DNA from 2 places in the Candidatus Nitrobacter laanbroekii genome. Region 2 is predicted to be linked to the other one. Evidence: riboswitches for the same ligand, from Rfam matches in the RefSeq annotation. Region 2 holds a riboswitch; the other holds the start of a gene.
The links. A riboswitch is a leader RNA that binds a small molecule or an ion and turns the genes downstream of it on or off. The one in region 2 is predicted to bind cobalamin.
Positions count from the first base shown of each region.

Region 1 (10,708 bases), 2.2 Mb from region 2:
ACGCGCATAGCCCGCATCCGCCGACGCCAATCCCGGCGCCCGCGCATAGCGATCCCGTCGCCGATCTTATCAACGCGACGCGCCGTGTCGCCGCAGTCCAGCGGACATTGACGCAATACGGCTATGGCCAATTGAAGCCGACAGGAACGGTCGGAACCGACACCCAGGCCGCGATCCGGAAATTCGAGCAGACTCGCCGGATGCCGGTGACCGGACAAATGTCGGATCGTCTCGTGCGCGAACTTGCGGCCATGACCGGACGGCCGATCGATTAGAGCCATTCATACTTATACGGAATCAGGTTGCCGTCATTGCGAGGCGCATCGCGCCGAAGCAATCCAGAAAGTTCCGAAGAAAGACCTGGATTGCTTCGCGGAGTTTATCAACGGGCGGCGCCTTGCGCCGGCCCGTTGGCTCGCAATGACATCTGATGAATGCGCTTCCGTCAAAACGTGAAACGCTTGAGCTGCCACGTCGTCATTCCGAAGCGTCGCGAAGCGACGAGCCCGGAATCGTCACCCCCGTCCCGCTTCAGGAAGCCGCCTCTCTCCGGCCAAACCGCCGCCCAACGCTATTGCACCCCGTAACTTGCGACCCGGATGCCGCCGAAAATCCCGAGGCCCGGCGAAAGGAATCCGGTCGGATTTTGGTAGCGCACGTCAAAGAGATTATCGACCCGTCCGAACACCTTGACCTGATCGTTGATGGCATAGTCGCCACGCAAATTCACAAGCGTATAGCCGGGCGCGACAATTCCGGAGGCCGAGCCGTCGCGGGTGACGTCGATCCAGTTGCTGATATGGAGCACCGTCGCCGACAACGTAAGTTGATCGATAGGCAGCCAGGTCGCCGTCGCGCTCCACTTGTCCTTGGGCCGGCGCAGCAGTTGCAGGCCGGTGGTGGCATCGACGGCACGGGTGAAGGTGTAATCCGCGCGGAGGCCGAAACACTTTGTGATCTGTGCCGAGACGAACGTTTCGGTGCCTTCGGTTGTCGCGCTGTTTACATTCACTAACGATGTGAACGTATCATTATAATCGATCAGGTTGGTGATGTCGTTGTGGAAATAGGTCGAGCCGAACCGCACGCGATCGTTGAATAGAGGCTGCTCGAAGCCGGCATCGTAGCCTTTGCTGTCTTCCGGTTTCAGGTTGGGGTTAGCGAAGAAGTTGAATGCAGGATAGTCCCGGTACAATTGGCTCAACGACGGCGCCTTGAACCCGGTGCCGTAGCTCGCTTTCAGTTTCGTCTCGGTGACGGGAAGGATAACCGCCGGCGCGATCCGGTAGGTCCCATGCTCGCCAAACCGGTCGTTGGAGTCCTCGCGGACATTCGCAACCAGGAAAAAGCGTTTCGCAAACGCCGATTGCAACTCGATGAATCCGGCCTTGTTGCCGTTCTGAGCCGCAAGATCGGTGGTGTCGATGCGATCGGTCTGTTGCTCGGCGCCGACGATAAGGTTGTTGTCGCGCGCAATCTCGGCCACAGTATGCCAGTCGAACTTCAGCCGCGTGCCCGTGGTGGCCGTCGCAACCGGATCTCCCGGACCTATGTCGTAGCCTCTGCTGTTGGTGTAATTGACGCCGAAGTAGTTCTTGATCCGTCCGTCGAACAGCGACCATACGGCCTCTTCGCGGTTGAAGAGCTGCTGGACGGCGTGCGTGCTCTGCGCGGCATTGGGAAAGCTCGGAAATCCGCTATCCCCGGTGAACAGCAGCGTCGCGTCGGTGTAGCGAACCACCGAATTCACGGTCAGGTTTTCATTGAGATCGACCCCGAGCTTGGTCGAATAGGTCTTGTTGTCGTAGTTGTTCCCGATCGCTTTCCGTCCCGGCGGGAGCAGTTCCTGCGGGGTGACGGGAATGTCTCCGGCGTGGAGATGAGCGACGTTGACCGCGTAATTGAAGTTCTGTTCGGAGCCGCTCAATCCGAGCGTCTGGTTGAAGGTGTTGAACGAGCCGGCCTCGATTGACGCCGTGGCGCGCGGCGGACCTTCTCCCTTCTTCGTGATGATGGAGATCACGCCGCCGATCGCGTCGGAACCGTAGAGCCCGCTCTGCGGGCCTCGCAGAATTTCCATCTGCTGAATGTCCGCCGCAAGAAGATGAGCGTAGTCGAATGCGCCATTGATGTTGCCAGGATCGCCGATGTCGATTCCGTCGACGATCACCTTGGTGTGGTTGGCATTGGTGCCGCGCATGAAAACCGACGCCTGGGCGCCCGGTCCGCCGGCTTGTATGACATTCAAACCGGGGACCGTGTTCAGGATATCCGGGACGGTGCGGTATTGCTGGGTCTGAATATCCTTCTCGGTGACGACGGTCACGGAGCTTGCCAACTGGCCTGCGGGCGTCACGACACCGGTCGTGCTGACGATAACGGATGCTGTCGCGCCCGGAGCGTGGGCATCGCCGACGGCGGGTTGTCGAGAGGCGGAGCGGGTCGCACGGCGCGACCGCGAAGCTGCGCGGTGGGACGGCGGTGGCGAATCTGTCGTTCTCTCCGGCAAGGGCGCGATCTGGATCGGTGGCAGCAGGTTGGGAGAAGCGGATTGCTGGGCGAGGGAAGGCGTGGTCAGGCCGATCGACCCCACGGACGCGAGGACGGTGGAGGCAAGCAGGCTTCTGCGATAAAGCCCGGAAACGAAGGCGGCAGACATGAGGAAACCTCGGCAGGACGTCGGTGGCACGTCACAGCGAACGAGGTTTCACAGGAGCCCCGGGGGCGCCGGTGAAGCGGATGTCTGTAGTCCCCGACTGACACCTTCGCGTGTGACCACGGCTGACGGCAGGTCTCCTGGCTCGCGGGTCGTGACCTTGCGTCGCCTTCCCGGGGCCGAGATGTCCCAGTGGCCTGTGACGCAGATTCGCCGCTTACAGTTGCGGGGGCAGCCATGGCGTTGGGATGATCCCGCACCACGTTCCCTTTTGATCTCCCGAGGGAGAACCGTCGTCGGTCATTTAGAAGTGTGTCAAAGCCGTGTCAATTGACAGAGCGATTTGGACGCGGCTTTTCCCGCCTCCGGTGCATATCCGCCGCATCGGCATTTTCAAAGACGCGGAGTCCCGGATCGCATTTTCGATGCGTTCCGGAATAATGCGGATGGTCTTAAGCGTTCCGTCAGACCAATTCGCCTCGCGCCGCGGCGGCGGCACTGCGGATCGCGTCCATGTTCGCCTTGTAGGACTCCATCGTGCCGCCCTTGAACACCGCCGAGCCCGCCACGAAGGCATTGGCGCCGGCGGCACCGAGCTCGCCCGCAACGTCGGGCGCGACGCCGCCGTCCACCTCGATGTCGATCGGCCGCCCCGCCGTCATCGCGCGCAGATCCCGAATCTTGTCGAGCGCGGAGGAAATGAATTTCTGGCCGCCGAAACCCGGATTGACCGACATCACCAGCACCAGATCGACCATGTCGAGGACATACTCGATGGTGGAGAGTGGGGTCGCGGGATTGAGCGAGACGCCGGCCTTCTTGCCGAGGTTGCGAATGGCCTGCAGCGAGCGATGCAGATGCGGCCCCGCTTCGACGTGAACCGTGATGTGATCGCAACCGGCCTTGGCGAAGGCTTCCAGATAGGGATCGCAGGGCGAGATCATCAGATGGGCGTCGAAAATCTTCTTCGTGTGCGGTCGCATCGCCTTGATGACATCGGGGCCGTAGGAGATGTTCGGCACGAAATGGCCGTCCATCACGTCGAGATGGATCCAGTCGGCGCCCGCCTGATCGACGGCGCGGACCTCCTCGCCCAGCTTCGAGAAGTCCGAGGCCAGGATCGACGGTGCGATGACGAGAGGACGCGGCGCAAAAGTCTGAGACATGAACGTTTCCGGAAATTTCTGCGGGCTTGAGAGAGCCTCGCCTAACATGGGCCGCGGCCGGGAGCAATGCGTGGCATCCGTCCGAATCCGGAATGGCTTCGGGGCGCAGGCACGGCAAGTTCTGCCCGCGGGCGGCACGTTTTGCCTCGGTTTCGCCGGGGCGTTGCGCTGAAACTCCATATTCTATCGTGTTTCTATGGTGGCACGGCGCTTGCTCGAATGATTCCCGAACGGGACTTCCGCCGCGCGCGGCACCTATCGGGAGTATGGCCATGCTGTTTGCCCTAGGGGCCGCGTCGTCGGCGATCGATGCATTTCAATCGCTGACGTCATCGACCTCTTCGCCGGTCAAGACCGGGTTCGGTCCGTCCGCAACGGCATCATTCGATCCAGCCGGCACGGCGACGGTCTCAACCAGTCCCGGCCCCTCGTCGGGATCGGGCGGCGGAAACTGTATCGCGCCAGCGACCATGAGCGCGCTGCTGGCGGCACAGGGACAGTCGTCGGGCGCGCCGACCACCACCAGCGCATCCAGCGCGTTACAGGATCTGTTTTCGCAGATCGACGGCAACGGCGACGGCCAGATCAGCAAGTCCGAATTCGAGAGCGCGCTCGGCGCGGGCGGCACCAATCTGGCACAGGCCGACGACGTGTTCGGCAAGCTGGATACGAATGGCGACGGTTCGGTGAGCCTCGACGAGATGGCATCGGCCCTGAAAGGCGCAGGCGGCCACGGACACGGTCATGGCCACCGTCACTCTGTCGCGAGTTCAGACGGCTCCAGCAGCGCGGACGGATCGAGCGGTGCCAGCGGAGGGTCGAGTTCCGATTCACTGCTCGCGGCGCTCGACTCATCGACCTCGATCACCAATGGCGACGGATCGGTAACCACCACGACCACGCTTGCGGATGGAACCCAGGTGACGCTGACGTCACCACCGTCTTCGTCGATGTCAGGCACGGCGTCATCGTCCTACAACCTCATGCAGCAGGCGATCCAGCGCGAAGCCCAGGCGATCTCCGCGTCGGCTACTCAATCGCTCTCGGTCAGCGTTTAGCAGACGACCGGGCCGTCATTCCCGAAGCTGCGTTAGCGGCTGTCGGGAATCCAGTATCATGAGAAGAATTTGTGAATCCCGGATTCTCCGATGTGCAATTGCACATTGAGGCTCGCACCTCAGGTCGGCAATTGCCGACCGATGGTGCCGCCCCGGAATGACATTTTCTGACAATATCCGTAGCCGTTGCGATTACCGGTGGTAGCCTTGGGTTCGCCGCATCCGTATCATTGCGCCGCCGACGTCGATTTTCATGATCCGATAACCATATCCTTCAAGTAATCGTTCCCTCTGCAAAGTATTGCGAGGGACGTATGTATATACCACAAGTATTTCTGATCGCCGGCTGCGTCGGTCTCATCGGCTCCCACGCTTCCGCTGAAGACGACTTCACCGCGTCGTTCCGCTTGCGCGGCGGCTTCGATTCCAATCCGCAGTTTTCGATTGGGCAGGGTCGCGGCAGCGCTTTCATCGCCGCCGACACGGCGTTGGCGGCGGGAATGAAAGCCGACGGCTACACGCTGGGTGTCGCGGCGGAAGCCAATGCGACGCACTATGCGCAGCCGCTGTTGACGCCCGCTCGCGGCGGCAAGGTGATCCTGCGCGGTTCGATCGGCGACGACGATCTCAAGCTGGATTCCACATCGACCATTGCCGACACCAGCACCTACAATCTGCGCTCGACCGACCTGATCCAGTCGGTCAGGGGTGAAGCCCGATACGGCTCGATCAAGCTGTTCGCGACCGCGGAAGGAGGCCGGTCGAGCCTGAACCAGACCAACGCGATCTTTCAGGATTTTCTTCCCGACCCGCAGCAGTATTTGCGGGGCACGCTGATCCCCGGCGTCAGTCTCGTCAGCGGCAAGTCCGAGTTCGGCGCGTCCGTGAACCTGTCGGTGCGGCGCTATCTGCAGGAGTTCGACGTGTTCGGCTATCGTCGCCACAACGAGAGGGTGCAGCCGTTTCTATTCGCGAAATATGCCGACGACGCCGTGACCGCGTTTGCCTCCGTCTCGCAGTTACGCGGGACATGGCACGATCCGGATTTCACCAACGTCAATCGAACGCTGTTCGATGCCAGTTTGACCTGGCGTGCAGCGCCTTTTCGAATCGATCTGACTGCGTGGCGCCGCGCGGGCGAAACCACGTTTCCGATCTCGCCGATCACCATCGACACCGCATATTCCGCGAAGGTCTCCTGGAACGTGGAGCCGGAGGTGACGCTGGCGGCTTCGGTTGGTTATGCGGCATCCGACTATCTGGACTCGCCGTTTCGTGCGCGGACGCTGATCTGCGGCGTCGGCGCGACCCGCAACATCGACGACGACCTGACGCTCGGCATCGATATCGCTTATGCAAAGGGCTCGCTGATCTCCGGCGACGATGCGAACGGACTTGTGGTCACGTCGTCGATCACAAAGCGCTTTTCCGCCAAACCGCCGGGGCCGAAAAGTGGCTCCGGCGCGTGAGCCGCGGGTGCGGACGAGGTCGCCCCCGTCCGCCTTCCACCGACGTTCAGTGGCAGCCGCATCCGCCGCCGAGCAATCCGCCCAGCACGTTACTGCGGCCGAGCACCGCGCCGAGCACGCCGTTTTTGCCGGTGGTGACCGCGGTGTGGACGACCAGCGCACCGCGCCCGTTGAGCAGCCCGATCACGCCGCCGCGGCCGGTCAGCACGTTCGCTCCGATACCGATGCCCTGGCCCTTGGCGAAGGCCGGCGCGCTCATGAACGCGCTGGCGACCGCGGCGAGAACGAGAATTTTTTTCATGACGTTTCTCCACTGTTGACGTGCGCGGTAGCGCGCACCGGGAGACCATCGGCCGGTCACATCGTCGTCTCAAGTTATACCGGAAACTAACCTTAAGTATCGCAGATATTTTAGTACGTATACGTATGTATACTGAAATAGATACCTCGTTACATAAAGAGTATTCCGTACCAGCGCAAACCGCGGCAGGCGCCGCCGGGCGCGAGAAGAAATCTTTATCGCGCGAACCGATCCTTCCATGCCGGCAGCGCGTCCGGGAACGGCAGCGCTGCGGCCTCATAGACGCCGCGTGCGATCGCGCGAGCCACCGTGTTGGCCGCAACCATGCCGAGTTCGGTCAATCCAACGAGCGGATCGATCGGCTTCTCGCCGGTGGCGGCGGCAAAGACGACATCGCCGTCGAGCGGCGCGTGCACCGGATAGATCGCCCGCGCGAAGCCGGTTTGCGCGATGATCGCCAGCCGTCTGGCTTGCGGTTTGGTGAGCACGGCATCGGTTACGACGACGGCGAGCGTGGTATTTTCTCCGACGGTTGTCGCCGGGCTGCCCTTCAATCGCATCGTCAGCATGTCCGGCGCGAACGACGGCGGCAGTCCGCGTCCGCCGTATTCGCTATCCGATTCAAATGGCGCGGCCCAGAACCAGGGGCCGTCGCCGACCGTGACGCTGCCGACCGCATTGACCACCGCAAGCGCCGCCACCCGCACGCCGCCCGGCGTAGCGGCCGACGCTGAGCCGAGGCCGCCCTTCAAATTGGCGGTGGTGGCGCCGAGCCCGGCGCCGGCGTTGCCGAGTGCGAAGTCGTCTCCGGCGGCCGCTGCCGCGGCGTAGCCGAGATCGCGATAGGGCGCGAAACGGCCCCACCGCTTGTCGCCGCCGTTCAAGAGATCGAACACGACGGCGCCGGGTACGATGGGGACAACGGCGTCACGGATCGCGAAACCGCGCCCCCGTTCGGCGAGCCAGGCTTGAACGCCGCCGCCGGCTTCAATTCCGAAAGCGGAGCCGCCTGACAGCGCGAGTGCGTCGATTCGCTCCACCGTGTTGACCGGATCGAGCAGGGCGCTTTCGCGCGTGCCTGGCCCGCCGCCGCGCACGTCCATCGCCGCGACGGCCGGGGGATCGAAAAGCACCGCCGTGACGCCGGAGGCGAGCGCTGCGTCACCGGCGTGGCCGACACGAACGCCGGGAACGTCGGTGAGCAGGTTCTTCATGGTTCGGCCTCGTTCGGGCGCCGGAGACCGGCTGACCGTCAGATGAGACGGCATGGGCGCGCCAGGGTCAACCGATCACGGTTCGATCACAAATGGTGCGAAAGGGAGCGAAGGCCTTGCGTCCTGGCGTCATCGCAGGGCAAGTAGCCTCATGATTCACGACGTTTCCGTTCCCGCCGCGCTGGTCGCGGGCCTTGTCAGTTTCCTGTCGCCCTGCGTCCTGCCGCTGGTGCCGCCCTATCTGGTCTATCTCACCGGCGCGACCATCGAACACGTGGCCCACGACGAGACGACCAGGGTCTCGAAGCGGGCCGTGATGCTGGCCGCATTGGTGTTCGTGCTCGGCTTTTCCACGGTGTTCGTCGCGCTCGGCGCCAGCGCCAGCTTCATCGGCAGCTTCATCCGGGCCTGGTCGGCGCAACTGTCGATCGCCGCCGGCATCGTTATCATCGTCATGGGCCTGCACTTTCTGGGGCTGACGCGGATCGGCTTTTTGATGCGCGAAGGACGGCTCACCGCACCGAAGCCGGTCGGCCTGTGGGGCGCCTATGTGATGGGGCTCGCTTTCGCGTTCGGCTGGACGCCGTGCATCGGGCCAATCCTTGCGGCGATCCTGTCGGTAGCGGCGGCAGAGGCCACTGTCGTGAAGGGGGCCGGGTTGCTTGCCGTATATTCGGCAGGGCTCGGCATCCCGTTCCTGCTGGCGGCGCTCATGATCGAACAGTTTGCCTCGCTGCTTAAGCGCATGAAGCGTCACCTCAATACGGTGGAGCGCGTCATGGGCGTGCTGATGGTGCTGACCGGCATCGCATTCCTCACCGGCACCATTTCGAACGTCAGTATCTGGTTGCTGGAGGCCTTTCCGGCGCTGCAGAATTTCGGATAATCAGCAGGCGTTCGCTTTGTCGTCCCTGCGTAGGCAGGAACCCATAACCCCTGAGGTCAACGGCGGCTGTGCCGCCTTCCATCGACGGTAACAATCGCCTTCCGCATCATCGACGACACGGCGTATGGTCCCCGCTCCCGCTTTCGCGGGGACGACGCTGAGGGCGGGACGGCGGGCGTCTCAGGTGCCCTTGCCCGGGTCGAGCTCGGCATAGTTGCCCTTATCGTCCCATTTGTAGACGACATAGTTGATCTGCTTGACGTCGCCCTTGGCATCGAATTCCAGTTTGCCGAGGACGGTATCCCACGCGCCCGCTTTGATGACCTTCATGACCTTCATAGGATCGGTCGTGCCGGCCTTGGCGGCGGCCTGTGCCCACACCTGCATCGCCGCATAGGTGTAGAGAGTGTAGCCCTCCGGATCGACGCCCTTGGCCTTGAATCGATCGACGATCATCCTGGCCGCCGGCTTCTTGCGCGGATCGGGACCGAAGGTGAACAGCGTACCCGCGGCGGCCGGACCGGTGATCGACGCAAATTCCTTGGCGGCCAGCGCGTCGCCCGCCATCAGGACGGTCTTCATGCCCTGATCGCGCATCTGGCGCACGATCAATCCGGCTTCCTGATGATAGCCGCCGACGAAGACCAGGTCGATATCGTCGCGCTTCATGCGCGAGACGATCGCAGTGAAATCCTTGTCGCCCTTATTGTAGGACTCGAACATTTTCTCCTGGAAGCCGGCCTTGTTAAGCTCCTTTTTGGTTTCGTCGGCGAGGCCTTTGCCGTAGGTCGTCTTGTCGTTGAGAATGGCGACGTTCTTGCCTTTGTAATTTTTGAGGATGTAATTGGCGGCGACCAAGCCCTGCTGATCGTCGCGGCCGCAGACCCGGGCGACATTCCACAACTTGCGCTCGGTGAACAGCGGATTGGTCGAGGCGGGCGTGATCTCCAGCACGTTGCCGTCGGCATAGGCCTCCGAGGCCGGGATCGACGACGACGAGCAGTAATGTCCCGCCACGAATGGGATGCCCTGGCTGGCGATCTTTTCGGCGACCGAGCGGGCCTGCTTCGGATCGCAGGCGTCGTCGCCGACGAACAGCACGAGCTTTTTGCCGAGCACGCCGCCAGCGGCGTTCAGATCGGCAATCGCCTGATCGGCGCCGTTCTTGAGCTGCCGGCCGAACGCGGATTCGCCGCCTGTCATCGGGCCGGCCACTGCGATGGTGATGTCCTGCGCGAACGCTGCTGTCGACAGGGCGAGTGACGCCCCCAAGGCCAGGCCGATGAGCTTCAATGATGTCATACGGGATCCTCGCGATGATCTTTGACGGAAGGTCCGGCGCGGTGCCAGGTTACGAGCCGGCGCCATTGTCGGCTGAAACGGCGGCGAAGTCATCGCCAATTTGAGGTTGCGCGTCACTCGGGCGCGGTAATCGAACGGAATTTCGCCGCCTCATCCCGGCGAAAGCAGCGAAGGTTAGTCTAGGTTTTCCGGCCGCCTTCCAGATATGCCGCGCGGATTTCTGGCCGCGCCAGCAGTTCAGCACCGGTTCCGCTGAGCGTGATGAGGCCGTTGACCATGACGTAGCCGCGGTGCGCCAACCGCAGCGCATGGTTGGCGTTCTGCTCGACCACCAGCACGGTCAGGCCGTGCTCGCGATTGAGCGTGCGAATCGCATCGAAAATCTGGCGGGCGATCAGGGGCGCGAGGCCGAGGGACGGCTCATCCAGCATCAGCAGTCGCGGGCGGCTCATCAGCGCGCGGCCGATCGCCAGCATCTGCTGCTCGCCGCCGGACAGCGTGCCGCCGCGCTGGGTCAGGCGCTCCTTCAGGCGCGGAAACAGCGTCAGCACGCGCTCGAGGTTCGCCGCGCGGTCGCCTTCGCCCGACCCGGTTGCGTCGGCACCCATCTGCAGATTTTCGGCGACGCTCATGCGTGGGAAAATTCGTCGTCCTTC
Region 1 covers NZ_JBAMDA010000001.1:472,623-483,330, forward strand. The annotation lists gene V4R08_RS02215 (peptidoglycan-binding domain-containing protein) at 1-275, shown strand, start outside; gene V4R08_RS02220 (TonB-dependent receptor plug domain-containing protein) at 572-2,659, opposite strand; cobalamin riboswitch at 2,770-2,966, opposite strand; gene rpe (ribulose-phosphate 3-epimerase) at 3,121-3,822, opposite strand; gene V4R08_RS02230 (EF-hand domain-containing protein) at 4,095-4,880, shown strand; gene V4R08_RS02235 (outer membrane beta-barrel protein) at 5,195-6,349, shown strand; gene V4R08_RS02240 (hypothetical protein) at 6,396-6,650, opposite strand; gene V4R08_RS02245 (P1 family peptidase) at 6,866-7,864, opposite strand; gene V4R08_RS02250 (cytochrome c biogenesis CcdA family protein) at 8,016-8,750, shown strand; gene V4R08_RS02255 (branched-chain amino acid ABC transporter substrate-binding protein) at 8,931-10,052, opposite strand; gene V4R08_RS02260 (ABC transporter ATP-binding protein) at 10,232-10,708, opposite strand, start outside.
Region 1: another riboswitch for cobalamin. It lies ahead of V4R08_RS02220 (TonB-dependent receptor plug domain-containing protein); the one in region 2 lies ahead of metE (5-methyltetrahydropteroyltriglutamate--homocysteine S-methyltransferase).

Region 2 (10,708 bases):
CTCCGCATCGCGCTCATCCTGGCGGCGCTCGCCGTTCTCGCGGCGGTGCCGTGGTTCGGATCGGACGTCCTGATCCAGTTCGGAATCAATGCCCTGCTGCTCGCCGTTCTGGCGCAGGGCTGGAATATCATTGGCGGCTACACCGGCTATGCGTCGTTCGGCAATTCGGTGTTCTACGGGCTCGGCAGCTACGGTGTGGGCATCGCGATGGCGCAGTGGCACTTGCCGTTTCCCGTTGGCCTGGTGTTCGGCGTGGCACTTGCGGTCACTTTTGCCGTTCTCCTCGGGATTCCGGTCCTGCGGCTGAGGGGCCACTACTTCGCGATTGCGACGCTGGCGCTGGCTCAGGTCATGACCGCAATCGTCTCCAACGTGGGCCTGGCCGGCCAGAATATCGGGCTTGTCTTGCCGCCCCTCAACAACGATCCTCTGTTTTACGAGTTGTCGCTTGGGCTGCTGGTGCTGGCTACGCTGACGGTTTTCTGGTTGACGCGCAGCCGCTTCGGTTTTGGATTGATTGCTATCCGCGAAAACGAAGAGGGCGCGGAAGTGATGGGTGTCAATACGACGTTGTATAAGACAATGGCCTTCGCTCTTTCCGGCGTTTTCAGCGCGCTGGCCGGAGGCATTCATGCCTACTGGGTTACGTTCATCGATCCGGAAAGCGCGTTCGATATCAGCCTGAACGTCAAGATGATCATCATGGCGGTATTCGGCGGGCCCGGCACGATTCTGGGACCGGTTGTCGGAGCGCTTTCGCTGTCGGCGATCTCCGAATTTCTGTCGAGCGAGATCACCAGCCTTGCGAGCCTTTTCTTTGGCATCGTCGTCGTGGTCGCGGTTGTCCTCATGCCGCGCGGACTGGCGGACATGTTGCGGCGGTTCCGCAAGACGGGCTGGCGGTATTTCGCCGAAAACATCCGGACGCACCGGCTGTGACCCCGATACTCGAAATCAGACACGTGACCCGCCGCTTTGCCGGCCTGATCGCGGTCAACGATGTCAGCTTTCTGTTGCAGCCCCGGGAAATTCTCGGCGTGATCGGTCCGAACGGCGCCGGAAAAACCACGCTCATCAGCCTGATCAGTGGGACGCTCGCGCCCAGTTCGGGCGATATCTTTTTTGAAGGACAGTCTCTTGCCGGCATGGCCGCCTACCGTCGTGCCCGGCTGGGCATCGGGCGCACGTTCCAGATCATGCGGCCGTTTCCCGGTCTGTCGGTGTTGGACAACGTCGCCGTCGGCGCCCTCTTCGGTCACGGAGGAGGACATGCCAAGTTGGCTCAAGCCCGCGAGCAGGCGCGCGCTCAACTGGACTTTGTCGGGCTCGGCAAGTTCGTCGATCAACGCGCGGACGAGTTGGGCGGCCCTGGCCGCAAGCGGCTGGAACTGGCAAAGGCTTTGGCGATGCAGCCGAAGGTTTTGCTATGCGACGAGGTCATGGCCGGACTGAATCTGGTCGAGATCGAAGAGGTGATCGCGGTGATCCGCAAGGTTCGCGACACAGGGATCAGCGTTCTCGTGATCGAGCACGTCATCAAAGCCATCAAGAGTCTGTCGGACCGGCTGCTGGTATTGCACCATGGCGAAAAGATCGCAGACGGCGAACCCGCCAGCGTGCTCGCAAACCAGACCGTCATCGAGGCGTATCTCGGCAAGAGGCGGATATGAGCACAAAGCCAGCGGTCAAGGAGCCTCTGCTTGACGTCCGCTCGGTCAGCGCGGGCTATGGCGGGATGCCGGTCTTGCACGACGTCACCCTGACTGTCTATCCGGCCGAGATCGTGGCGCTGGTCGGCAGCAACGGCGCCGGCAAGACCACCTTGCTGCGCACGCTGTCGCGCGTGCTTTCCGCCACCGGCGGCATCGTCATGAACAGCCAAGATCTGATGCCGATGACGTCCGATCAGGTCTTTGCGGCCGGTCTGGTTCAGGTTCCGGAAGGCCGCCAGTTGTTCGACCGCATGAGCGTCCAGGACAACTTGCTGATGGGCGCCTTCAGGCGAACCGACAAAGCTGCCGTCGCACGCGACCTCGACAGGATGTATGCGCTGTTTCCGCGCATGGCGGAACGCCGCCGGCAGCTCGCCGGAAGCATGTCGGGCGGAGAGCAGCAAATGTGCGCGATGGCGCGAGGCCTGATGGCGGCGCCGATCGTGCTGATGATCGACGAGATGAGCCTGGGATTGGCACCCGTCATCGTCGAACAGTTGATGGATGTCCTGACCACGATCCGCGACGAAGGCGTAACGGTGCTGCTGGTCGAACAGGACGTCAATCTGGCGCTATCGACGGCCGACCGGGGTTACGTGATGGAAACCGGCAGCATCGTTCATAGCGGCCCCGCCAAACAGCTCATCGACGACCCGGAAGTACAGCGCGCCTATCTCGGACTTTGAGCAGCCATTTGGCGATGGAAGGACCGTCGTGCCTCAGCCGATTTCGGTCGGCTCTCGCAGATCGATGATACGTTGCGCCGGCCCGAGCTTGTTTGGCAGCGCGTCATGCCGCGATGGACGACACCGCAGGTTCATCCACCAGCGCCATCGCCTCCCGCAAGACATCGACGCCAGCATCGGCCTTCACGCCGTTCTCGGCGAGATAGCGCCGAAACGCCCGCGCCCCCGGCGCGCCATGAAACGCGCCGACAAGATGCCGGGTGATGGAATGCAATCGCACGCCGCTTGCAAGTTGATCCTCGATGTAAGGTATCATGGCCTCGAGCGCGCGCTTCATCGTGGCGTGCAGTGCCGCCTCGCCGAACAGTTCGGAATCGACCTTCAGCAACCGCCATGGATCCTGATAGGCGGCGCGGCCCAGCATGACGCCATCGCCATGCGCCAGATGTTGTTTCGCTTCTGAAATCCCGCCGATGCCGCCGTTGACGATCACGGGCAGATCGGGAAGCGACGCTTTCAACCGGTAAATCCTGTCATAGTCCAGCGGCGGAATATTCCGGTTCTCCTTCGGAGATAATCCCTGGAGCCACGCTTTTCGCGCATGGACGATCAGGGCATCGACGCCGGCCGCCGCCACCTTGCGCGCGAAGCCGTCGAGGCCGGTTTCGGAATCCTGATCGTCGATCCCGATCCGGCATTTCACGGTGACCGGAACGGACACCGCGCGTTTCATGGCGTGAACGGCCTCGGCAACGACATCCGGCTCGGCCATCAGGCAGGCGCCGAACCGGCCATCCTTCACCCGGTCGGACGGACAGCCGACGTTCAGATTGATTTCGTCGTAGCCGAAATCCTCACCGATGCGCGCGGCCGCCGTGAGATCGCCCGGATGCGATCCGCCGAGCTGGAGCGCGACCGGATGCTCGATATCACTGAACCCAAGCAAACGGTCGCGCGCGCCATGGATCACCGCGCCGGTCGTGAGCATCTCGGTGTAGAGCCGCGCACGACGCGTGAGCAGGCGATGGAACACCCGGCAATGCCGATCGGTCCAATCCATCATGGGCGCGACGGAAAATCTATGCGATTGATTCGGCAGCATTTTTCAGTACATTCAAATCGTCAGGTCTCGTCGAGTACACTCAACCTTTCTAACGCATCAGTCTCGCCGCCTCCACCATGTTGACGAGCGCCGGCCTGACCTCCTCCCACTTGCGGGTCTTCAGTCCGCAATCCGGATTGATCCAGAGCTGGCCGTCGGACAGGCGCTGGCGCGCAAGTTTGAGCAGGCCGGTCATCTCGTCGACCGCCGGCACGCGCGGAGAGTGGATGTCGTAGACGCCGGGACCGATCTCGTTGGGATATTTGTAATCCTTGAAGGCGTCGAGAAGCTCCATCCTGGAGCGCGACGTCTCGATCGAGATGACGTCGGCATCCATCGCCGCGATCGCATCGATGATGTCGTTGAACTCCGAATAGCACATGTGGGTGTGGATCTGGGTCGCGTCAGCGACGCCGCTCGCGCACAGACGGAAACACTCCACGGCCCAGTCGAGATACGTCTTCCATTCGGAACGGCGCAGCGGCAGCCCCTCGCGCAGCGCGGCCTCGTCGATCTGGATCATGGATGCGCTGGCCGTTTCCAGGTCAGCGACCTCGTCACGGATCGCGAGCGCGATCTGCCGGCAGGCAACGCTGCGCGGCACGTCATCGCGCACGAAGGACCAGTTGAGAATGGTGACGGGGCCGGTGAGCATCCCCTTCATCGGTTTCGCGGTCAGCGATTGCGCGTATTTCCACCAGCCGACGGTCATCGGCTCGGGCCTGGACACGTCGCCGAACAGGATCGGCGGGCGGACGCAGCGCGAGCCGTAGCTCTGAACCCAGCCGTGCTTGGTGAAGGCGAATCCGGAAAGCTGTTCGCCGAAATACTGAACCATGTCGTTGCGCTCGAACTCGCCATGCACGAGCACGTCGAGGCCGATGTCTTCCTGCCAGCGGATGGTTCGGGCCGTCTCGTCCTGCAGGAACTTCTCATAGTCGGCATCGCTCATCATGCCTTTGGCGTGCGCCGAACGCGCCTTGCGGACCTCGGCGGTCTGCGGGAACGAGCCGATCGTGGTCGTCGGGAACGACGGGAGGCCGAAGCGCTCGTGCTGCAACTTGGCGCGACCTGCGAAGACGCTCTTGCGCCTGGTCATGTCAGGCGTGATGGCTGCGATCCGTGCTGTAACTCTGGTGTCATGGACCTTCGGCGATGTCTTGCGCGCCGCCGCGGCGTTTGCGGAGGCTTCCAGCGCATCGCCGACCGAGTCGCGGCCTTTGGCGAGAGCTTCACCGAGCGTTGCCAGCTCGCTCATCTTCTGCACCGAAAACGCAAGCCAGCTCTTCAGCTCCGCATCGAGGTCGGTCTCCAGCGACACGTCGATCGGCACGTGCAGGAGCGAGCAGGACGGCGCGATCTGCACACGGTCGATGCCACGCCTGGCGACCACGGGTTCGAGCCGGTCAAGCAGCGCCGGCAGGTTGGCGCGCCAGATGTTGCGGCCATCGATGACGCCGAGCGACAGAACCAGATCTTGCGCCGCCTTTGCCGCGATGGGCTCAAGCTGCTCGGGAGCGCGAACAAGATCGAGGTGTAGGCCGGCGACCGACAGCGAGAGGGTGGTATCGAGATTGTCACCGATGCCGCCAAAATAAGTGGTCAGCATGATCTTCAGGTTAGGCAAAGCGCGCGCGACCTGCTCATAAGTCTTGCGCAGCGCATCGCGGGTCGCATCATCGAGATCGAGAACGAGACAGGGCTCGTCGAGCTGCACCCAGTCGGCTCCCTCTGCGGCAAGGCGCTTGAGCACGTCGATATAGACCGGTAGCAGATCGGGAAGTAGAGACAGGGAATCGAAATTCGCGTCCTTGCTCTTGCCGAATTTCAGATAGGTGACGGGGCCGAGCAGCACTGGCCGGGTCTGGTAGCCGAGCGCCTTGGCCTCGCGATATTCATCAATCGCCTTGAGCGAGGAGAGCGCAAAGCGCTGGCCCTTGCTGAATTCAGGAACCATGTAGTGGTAGTTGGTGTCGAACCACTTGGTCATCTCCTGCGCCGGCGCGCCATGAACGTCACCGTCGCCATGATGGCCATGCGCGCAGGATGGATCGTGATCTCCACCCTGGGCGCCGCGCGCCATCGCGAAATAGGTTGCGAGCGGCACCGGCCCGCTTTTCCATCCGTAGATCTCCGGTATCGCGCCGACCATGACGCTGGTGTCGAGCACATGGTCGTAGAGCGTGAAATCGTTCGACGGAATGACGGTGACGCCGAGCGACTTCTGGCGCGCCCAGTTCACGGCGCGCAATCCGGCCGCCGCTTCAAGCAGCGCGGTTTCGTTGGACTTGCCCGACCAGTAGCTTTCGAGCGCGGTTTTCAGTTCGCGGCGCGGACCGATGCGCGGCGTGCCGAGCGTAGCGACAGGAAGAGAGGAAACAGACACGGCTTAACCCCATATGTTGGAGGCTGGGCCTTAGCGACGCGGCATGGGAATCCTGGCGACGAGCCGCCATCGAGACCGCAACCGCACCACCGGGACACCCCGCCCGAGGACGACTATGTTGCCGGGGCAGGTCTCCTGGCTCGCGGGTCTCAGCTTTGGTCCAGCCTTCCCGGGACGACACCCAGTGGCATGATGGACCACGGCTCACCGCTTACAGTTGCGGGGGCAGCGCCGGTCTTGCTCAAGAGCGCACCGGCTTCCCTCTTAGCTCCAGGCACGAATACCCGGAGAACCTCGACGGCCCCACCTATGGGCCAGCGTCCACGGGTCGTCAACCGGCCATAGCGGAATCTTATTTCGAATCCGGATCGTCATCGCTCCCGTAGAATTGCGTGCCGATCACGATGGGCGGACGGCCCTGATACCTGCGGTGTTGATTGGTGTCGCGCAGCGAATAGACGCAGCCGCAATACTCCTGCTGATAGAATTCCTCGCGCTTGCTGATCTCGATCATCCGCTGCGACCCGCCGCCCTTGCGCCAGTTGAAATCCCAGTACGACAGGCCGTCATAGCGTCCGGCCGCGCGATGGCCGCAGTCATTGATCTGCGCCATGTTCTTCCACCGGGAGATGCCGAGCGACGATGTCATCACCGGAAAATCGTGCTCATGCGCATACAGCGCGGTGCGCTCGAATCGCATGTTGAAACACATCGTGCAGCGCGCGCCGCGTTCGGGTTCCCACTCCATCCCCTTGGCACGGGCGAACCAGTTGTCCTTGTCGTAATCGGCATCGACGAACGGCACGCCGTGCTTCTCCGCGAAGCGGACGTTCTCGTCCTTGCGCAGCAGGTATTCCTTCAGGGGGTGGATGTTGGGGTTGTAGAAGAAGATCGTGTAATCGACCCCCGAGGCCAGCATCGCTTCCATCACTTCGCCCGAGCAAGGCGCGCAACAGGAATGCAGAAGCACCTTTTTTTGCCCGTTCGGGGGCGTCAGATTCGGTCGGACGAATTGGTTCACGGCAGACTCGACGGTTGGGCCGCGAGAAAAACGCTGCGGCATATCTCTTGGAATAATGGGCTGTAGGATCGAAGCGTCAAGGGTCGGGCAGACCGATGATCCATAGAAGCGCTTCGACGGAACTGTGAATTACGAGAATTTAGCGACCGCGGTCGAAACGATCTATTGACACCAAGTTCGGTAGAACTACTAGATATGGTGGTCACGGTCTCTCGAGTCGCAAAATCGAGAGCTAAGAGGGAAGCCGGTGCGCCCGAGTCTTAATCGCGGGCAATGCCGGCGCTGCCCCCGCAACTGTAAGCGGTGAGCTGAAGTCCATTATTGTGTCACTGGGGCCGCACGGCCCTGGGAAGACCGGACCGACGCATGGACCCGCGAGCCAGTAGATCTGCCGCGACAACAGAAACGTCCCTGGGCGGGGTGTCCCGGTGGATCGCGTGGCGGGATCGCGGCGTCTGTCGCGGGATGTCCCTGCCCGCGTCTCCGCTCGGCCCCGGCTCACAACAAACTGGGGTCCTGAGCCGATGTCTCTCGCAACCGAAGCTACTGCGCGTGCCGTGCGTCCGTCCTTGCCTGCTGCGATCGCGATGCCGCCCAGCGAACCCGCGTATCAGGTCATTCGACGCAACGGGTCGGTATCGCCGTTCGATTCCTCGAAGATCGCCGTCGCGCTGACCAAGGCGTTTCTCGCGGTCGAGGGCAACAGCGCCGCCGCTTCGCGCCGGGTCCACGACATCGTCACTGAACTGACCGACCAGATCGTCGCCAGCCTGACGCGGCGCACTGATGCGGGCCGCACCTTCCACATCGAGGATATTCAGGATCAGGCCGAACTCGCGCTGATGCGGAGCGAACATCACAAGGTCGCGCGCGCCTATGTGCTCTATCGCGAGGAGCGGACACGCGAACGGGCTAAGGCGCAGGAGTCGAAGGCAGAGGGCGGTTCGGCAGTCGCAGCGCAGACGCTGCGGATGAAGTCGGCCGACGGATCGATGGCGCCGCTCGATACCAGGCGCCTCGCTGCCGTGGTGGAGGAATCTTGCGCCGGACTCGACGGCGTCTCGGCCGAGGCCATTCTGACCGAAACCCATCGCAACCTTTATGACAGCATCAGCGCGGATGAGTTGGCGTTGGCTCCGATCCTCGCAGCGCGCACGCTGGTCGAGACCGACCCGGACTACGCCAAGGCGAGCGCGCGGCTCCTGCTCGACAAGCTGCGCTGCGAGGCGTTGGGCCTCATTACCGGCCGGCCGGAGCAGGCGACCCAGACGGAGATGACGGAGCGCTACGCTGAGTATTTCCGTGCGTATGTACGAACCGGCATCGCGAATGAGCTGCTCGATCCCGAGATCGAGCGCTTCGACCTCGACCGGCTCGCGGCGGCGCTGAAGCCGGAGCGCGACCTGCAGTTCGACTATCTCGGATTGCAGACCCTCTACGACCGCTACTTCCTGCACGTCCGCGGCACGCGTTTCGAACTGCCGCAGGCATTCTTCATGCGCGTCGCCTGCGGCCTTGCACTGCGCGAGATCGACCGGGAGGAGAAGGCGATCGCGTTCTACGACCTGCTCTCGTCGTTCGACTTCATGGCCTCGACGCCGACACTGTTCAACGCCGGAACGCTGCGGCCGCAGCTCTCGTCGTGCTTCCTCACGACCGTCGCCGACGATCTTGACGGCATCTTCAAGGCGATCAAGGACAACGCGCTACTCTCCAAATACGCGGGAGGACTTGGCAACGACTGGTCGCGCGTGCGCGGGCTCGGCGCGCACATCAAGGGCACGAATGGCGAAAGCCAGGGCGTTGTGCCGTTCCTGAAAGTCGCGAACGACACGGCGATCGCCGTCAATCAGGGCGGCAAGCGCAAGGGCGCGGTGTGCGCGTATCTGGAGACGTGGCACATCGATATCGAGGAGTTCCTCGACCTGCGCAAGAACACCGGCGACGACCGCCGCCGCACCCATGACATGAATACGGCGAACTGGGTGCCGGACCTCTTCATGCAGCGGGTCGAGGAAGACGGCGTCTGGACGCTGTTCTCGCCGGACGAGACGCCGGACCTGCACGATCTCACCGGCAAGGCCTTCGCCGACCGCTACGCCCTCTATGAGAAGAAGGCCGCGCGCGGCGAAATGCGGGTGACCAAGCAGGTTCGCGCCGTCGAGTTGTGGCGGCGGATGCTGACCATGCTGTTCGAGACCGGGCATCCCTGGATCGCCTTCAAGGACCCGTGCAACCTGCGCTCGCCGCAGCAGCATTGCGGCGTCGTGCATTCCTCGAATCTCTGCACCGAGATCACGCTCAACACGTCAAATACCGAGGTCGCGGTCTGCAATCTCGGCTCGGTCAATCTCGTCAACCACTTGCACGACGGAAAGCTCGATCACGAGCACCTCGCGCACACCGTGAAGACCGCGATGCGGATGCTCGACAATGTGCTCGACGTGAACTTCTACACCATCCCGGAGGCGCGGACCTCGAACCTGCGGCACCGGCCGGTCGGACTCGGCATCATGGGCTTTCAGGATGCGCTCAACATCCTGCGGCTGCCCTATGCCTGCGATGAAGCCGTGTCCTTCGCGGACGTGAGCATGGAGGCGATCTCGTACTGGGCTATCTCGGGCTCGGTCGATCTTGCGGCCGAGCGCGGCCGCTATCCCTCGTATCGGGGATCGCTGTGGTCGAAGGGCATCCTGCCGCTCGACTCCCTCACGCTGGTCGATGACGCGCGCGGCGCGCCGGTCGACCTCGACCGTTCCAGCCGGCTCAACTGGGACGCGCTGCGCCAGCGCGTCATGACCGTCGGCATGCGCAATTCGAACTGCATGGCGATCGCGCCGACCGCGACGATCTCCAACATCTGCGGCGTCTCGCAGTCGATCGAGCCTGCCTATCAGAACCTCTACGTCAAATCCAACATGTCCGGCGACTTCACCGTGGTGAACGCCCATCTCGTGCGCGATCTCAAGGCGCGCGGGCTATGGGACGAGGTGATGATCTCGGACCTCAAATACTTCGACGGCGGCCTGGGCCGGATCGACCGGGTCCCCGACGATCTCAAGGCGCTCTATGCAACCGCCTTCGAGATCGACTCGGCCTGGCTGATCGACGCCGCGGCGCGCCGGCAGAAGTGGATCGACCAGGCGCAGTCGCTCAACCTCTACATCGCCGATCCGAGCGGCAAGAAGCTCGACGCGCTCTATCGCCATGCCTGGAAGCGCGGCCTCAAGACCACCTATTACCTGCGCTCGCGCTCGGCGACCCACGTCGAGAAATCCACGCTGAAAGGCACCGACGGCAAGCTCAACGCCGTCTCGGCGTCAGTGTCAGCAGCACCATTGAATGGTCACGCCGCCGAGAGCGAAGGCTGGAAAGCGTGCCGCATCGACGATCCGACCTGCGAAGCGTGTCAGTAAGCCTCACCGCCATGCCCGCGCTCGTCGCGGGCACGAAAGTAAAAGCAATTCAGGAACACCCTCATGCTCGATTGGTCCGACACCTCGCCTTCCGCACCGGCGCAACCCATTTCGCCGCAGACGCTTGCGCATGACAACATGGCGTCTCCTGATCCATCGCCTCGCGTGGCAATGACCGACACCCCCACCGACGCCACCGGCCTCGGCGACATCGATCGCGGCGCCGCGCGGGTGCGCGTCGACGACAAGCGGATGATCAACGCCCGCGCCGACGTGAACCAGATCCTGCCGCTCAAGTATCGCTGGGCCTGGGAGAAGTATCTCTCCGGCTGCAACAATCACTGGATGCCGACCGAGGTGTCGATGCAGGCCGACATCGCGCTGT
Region 2 covers NZ_JBAMDA010000001.1:2,683,458-2,694,165, reverse strand. The annotation lists gene V4R08_RS12505 (branched-chain amino acid ABC transporter permease) at 7-939, shown strand; gene V4R08_RS12500 (ABC transporter ATP-binding protein) at 936-1,670, shown strand; gene V4R08_RS12495 (ABC transporter ATP-binding protein) at 1,667-2,398, shown strand; gene dusA (tRNA dihydrouridine(20/20a) synthase DusA) at 2,502-3,500, opposite strand; gene metE (5-methyltetrahydropteroyltriglutamate--homocysteine S-methyltransferase) at 3,550-5,886, opposite strand; cobalamin riboswitch at 5,995-6,198, opposite strand; gene V4R08_RS12480 (epoxyqueuosine reductase QueH) at 6,239-6,907, opposite strand; cobalamin riboswitch at 7,096-7,317, shown strand; gene V4R08_RS12475 (ribonucleoside-diphosphate reductase subunit alpha) at 7,432-10,323, shown strand; gene V4R08_RS12470 (ribonucleotide-diphosphate reductase subunit beta) at 10,387-10,708, shown strand, end outside.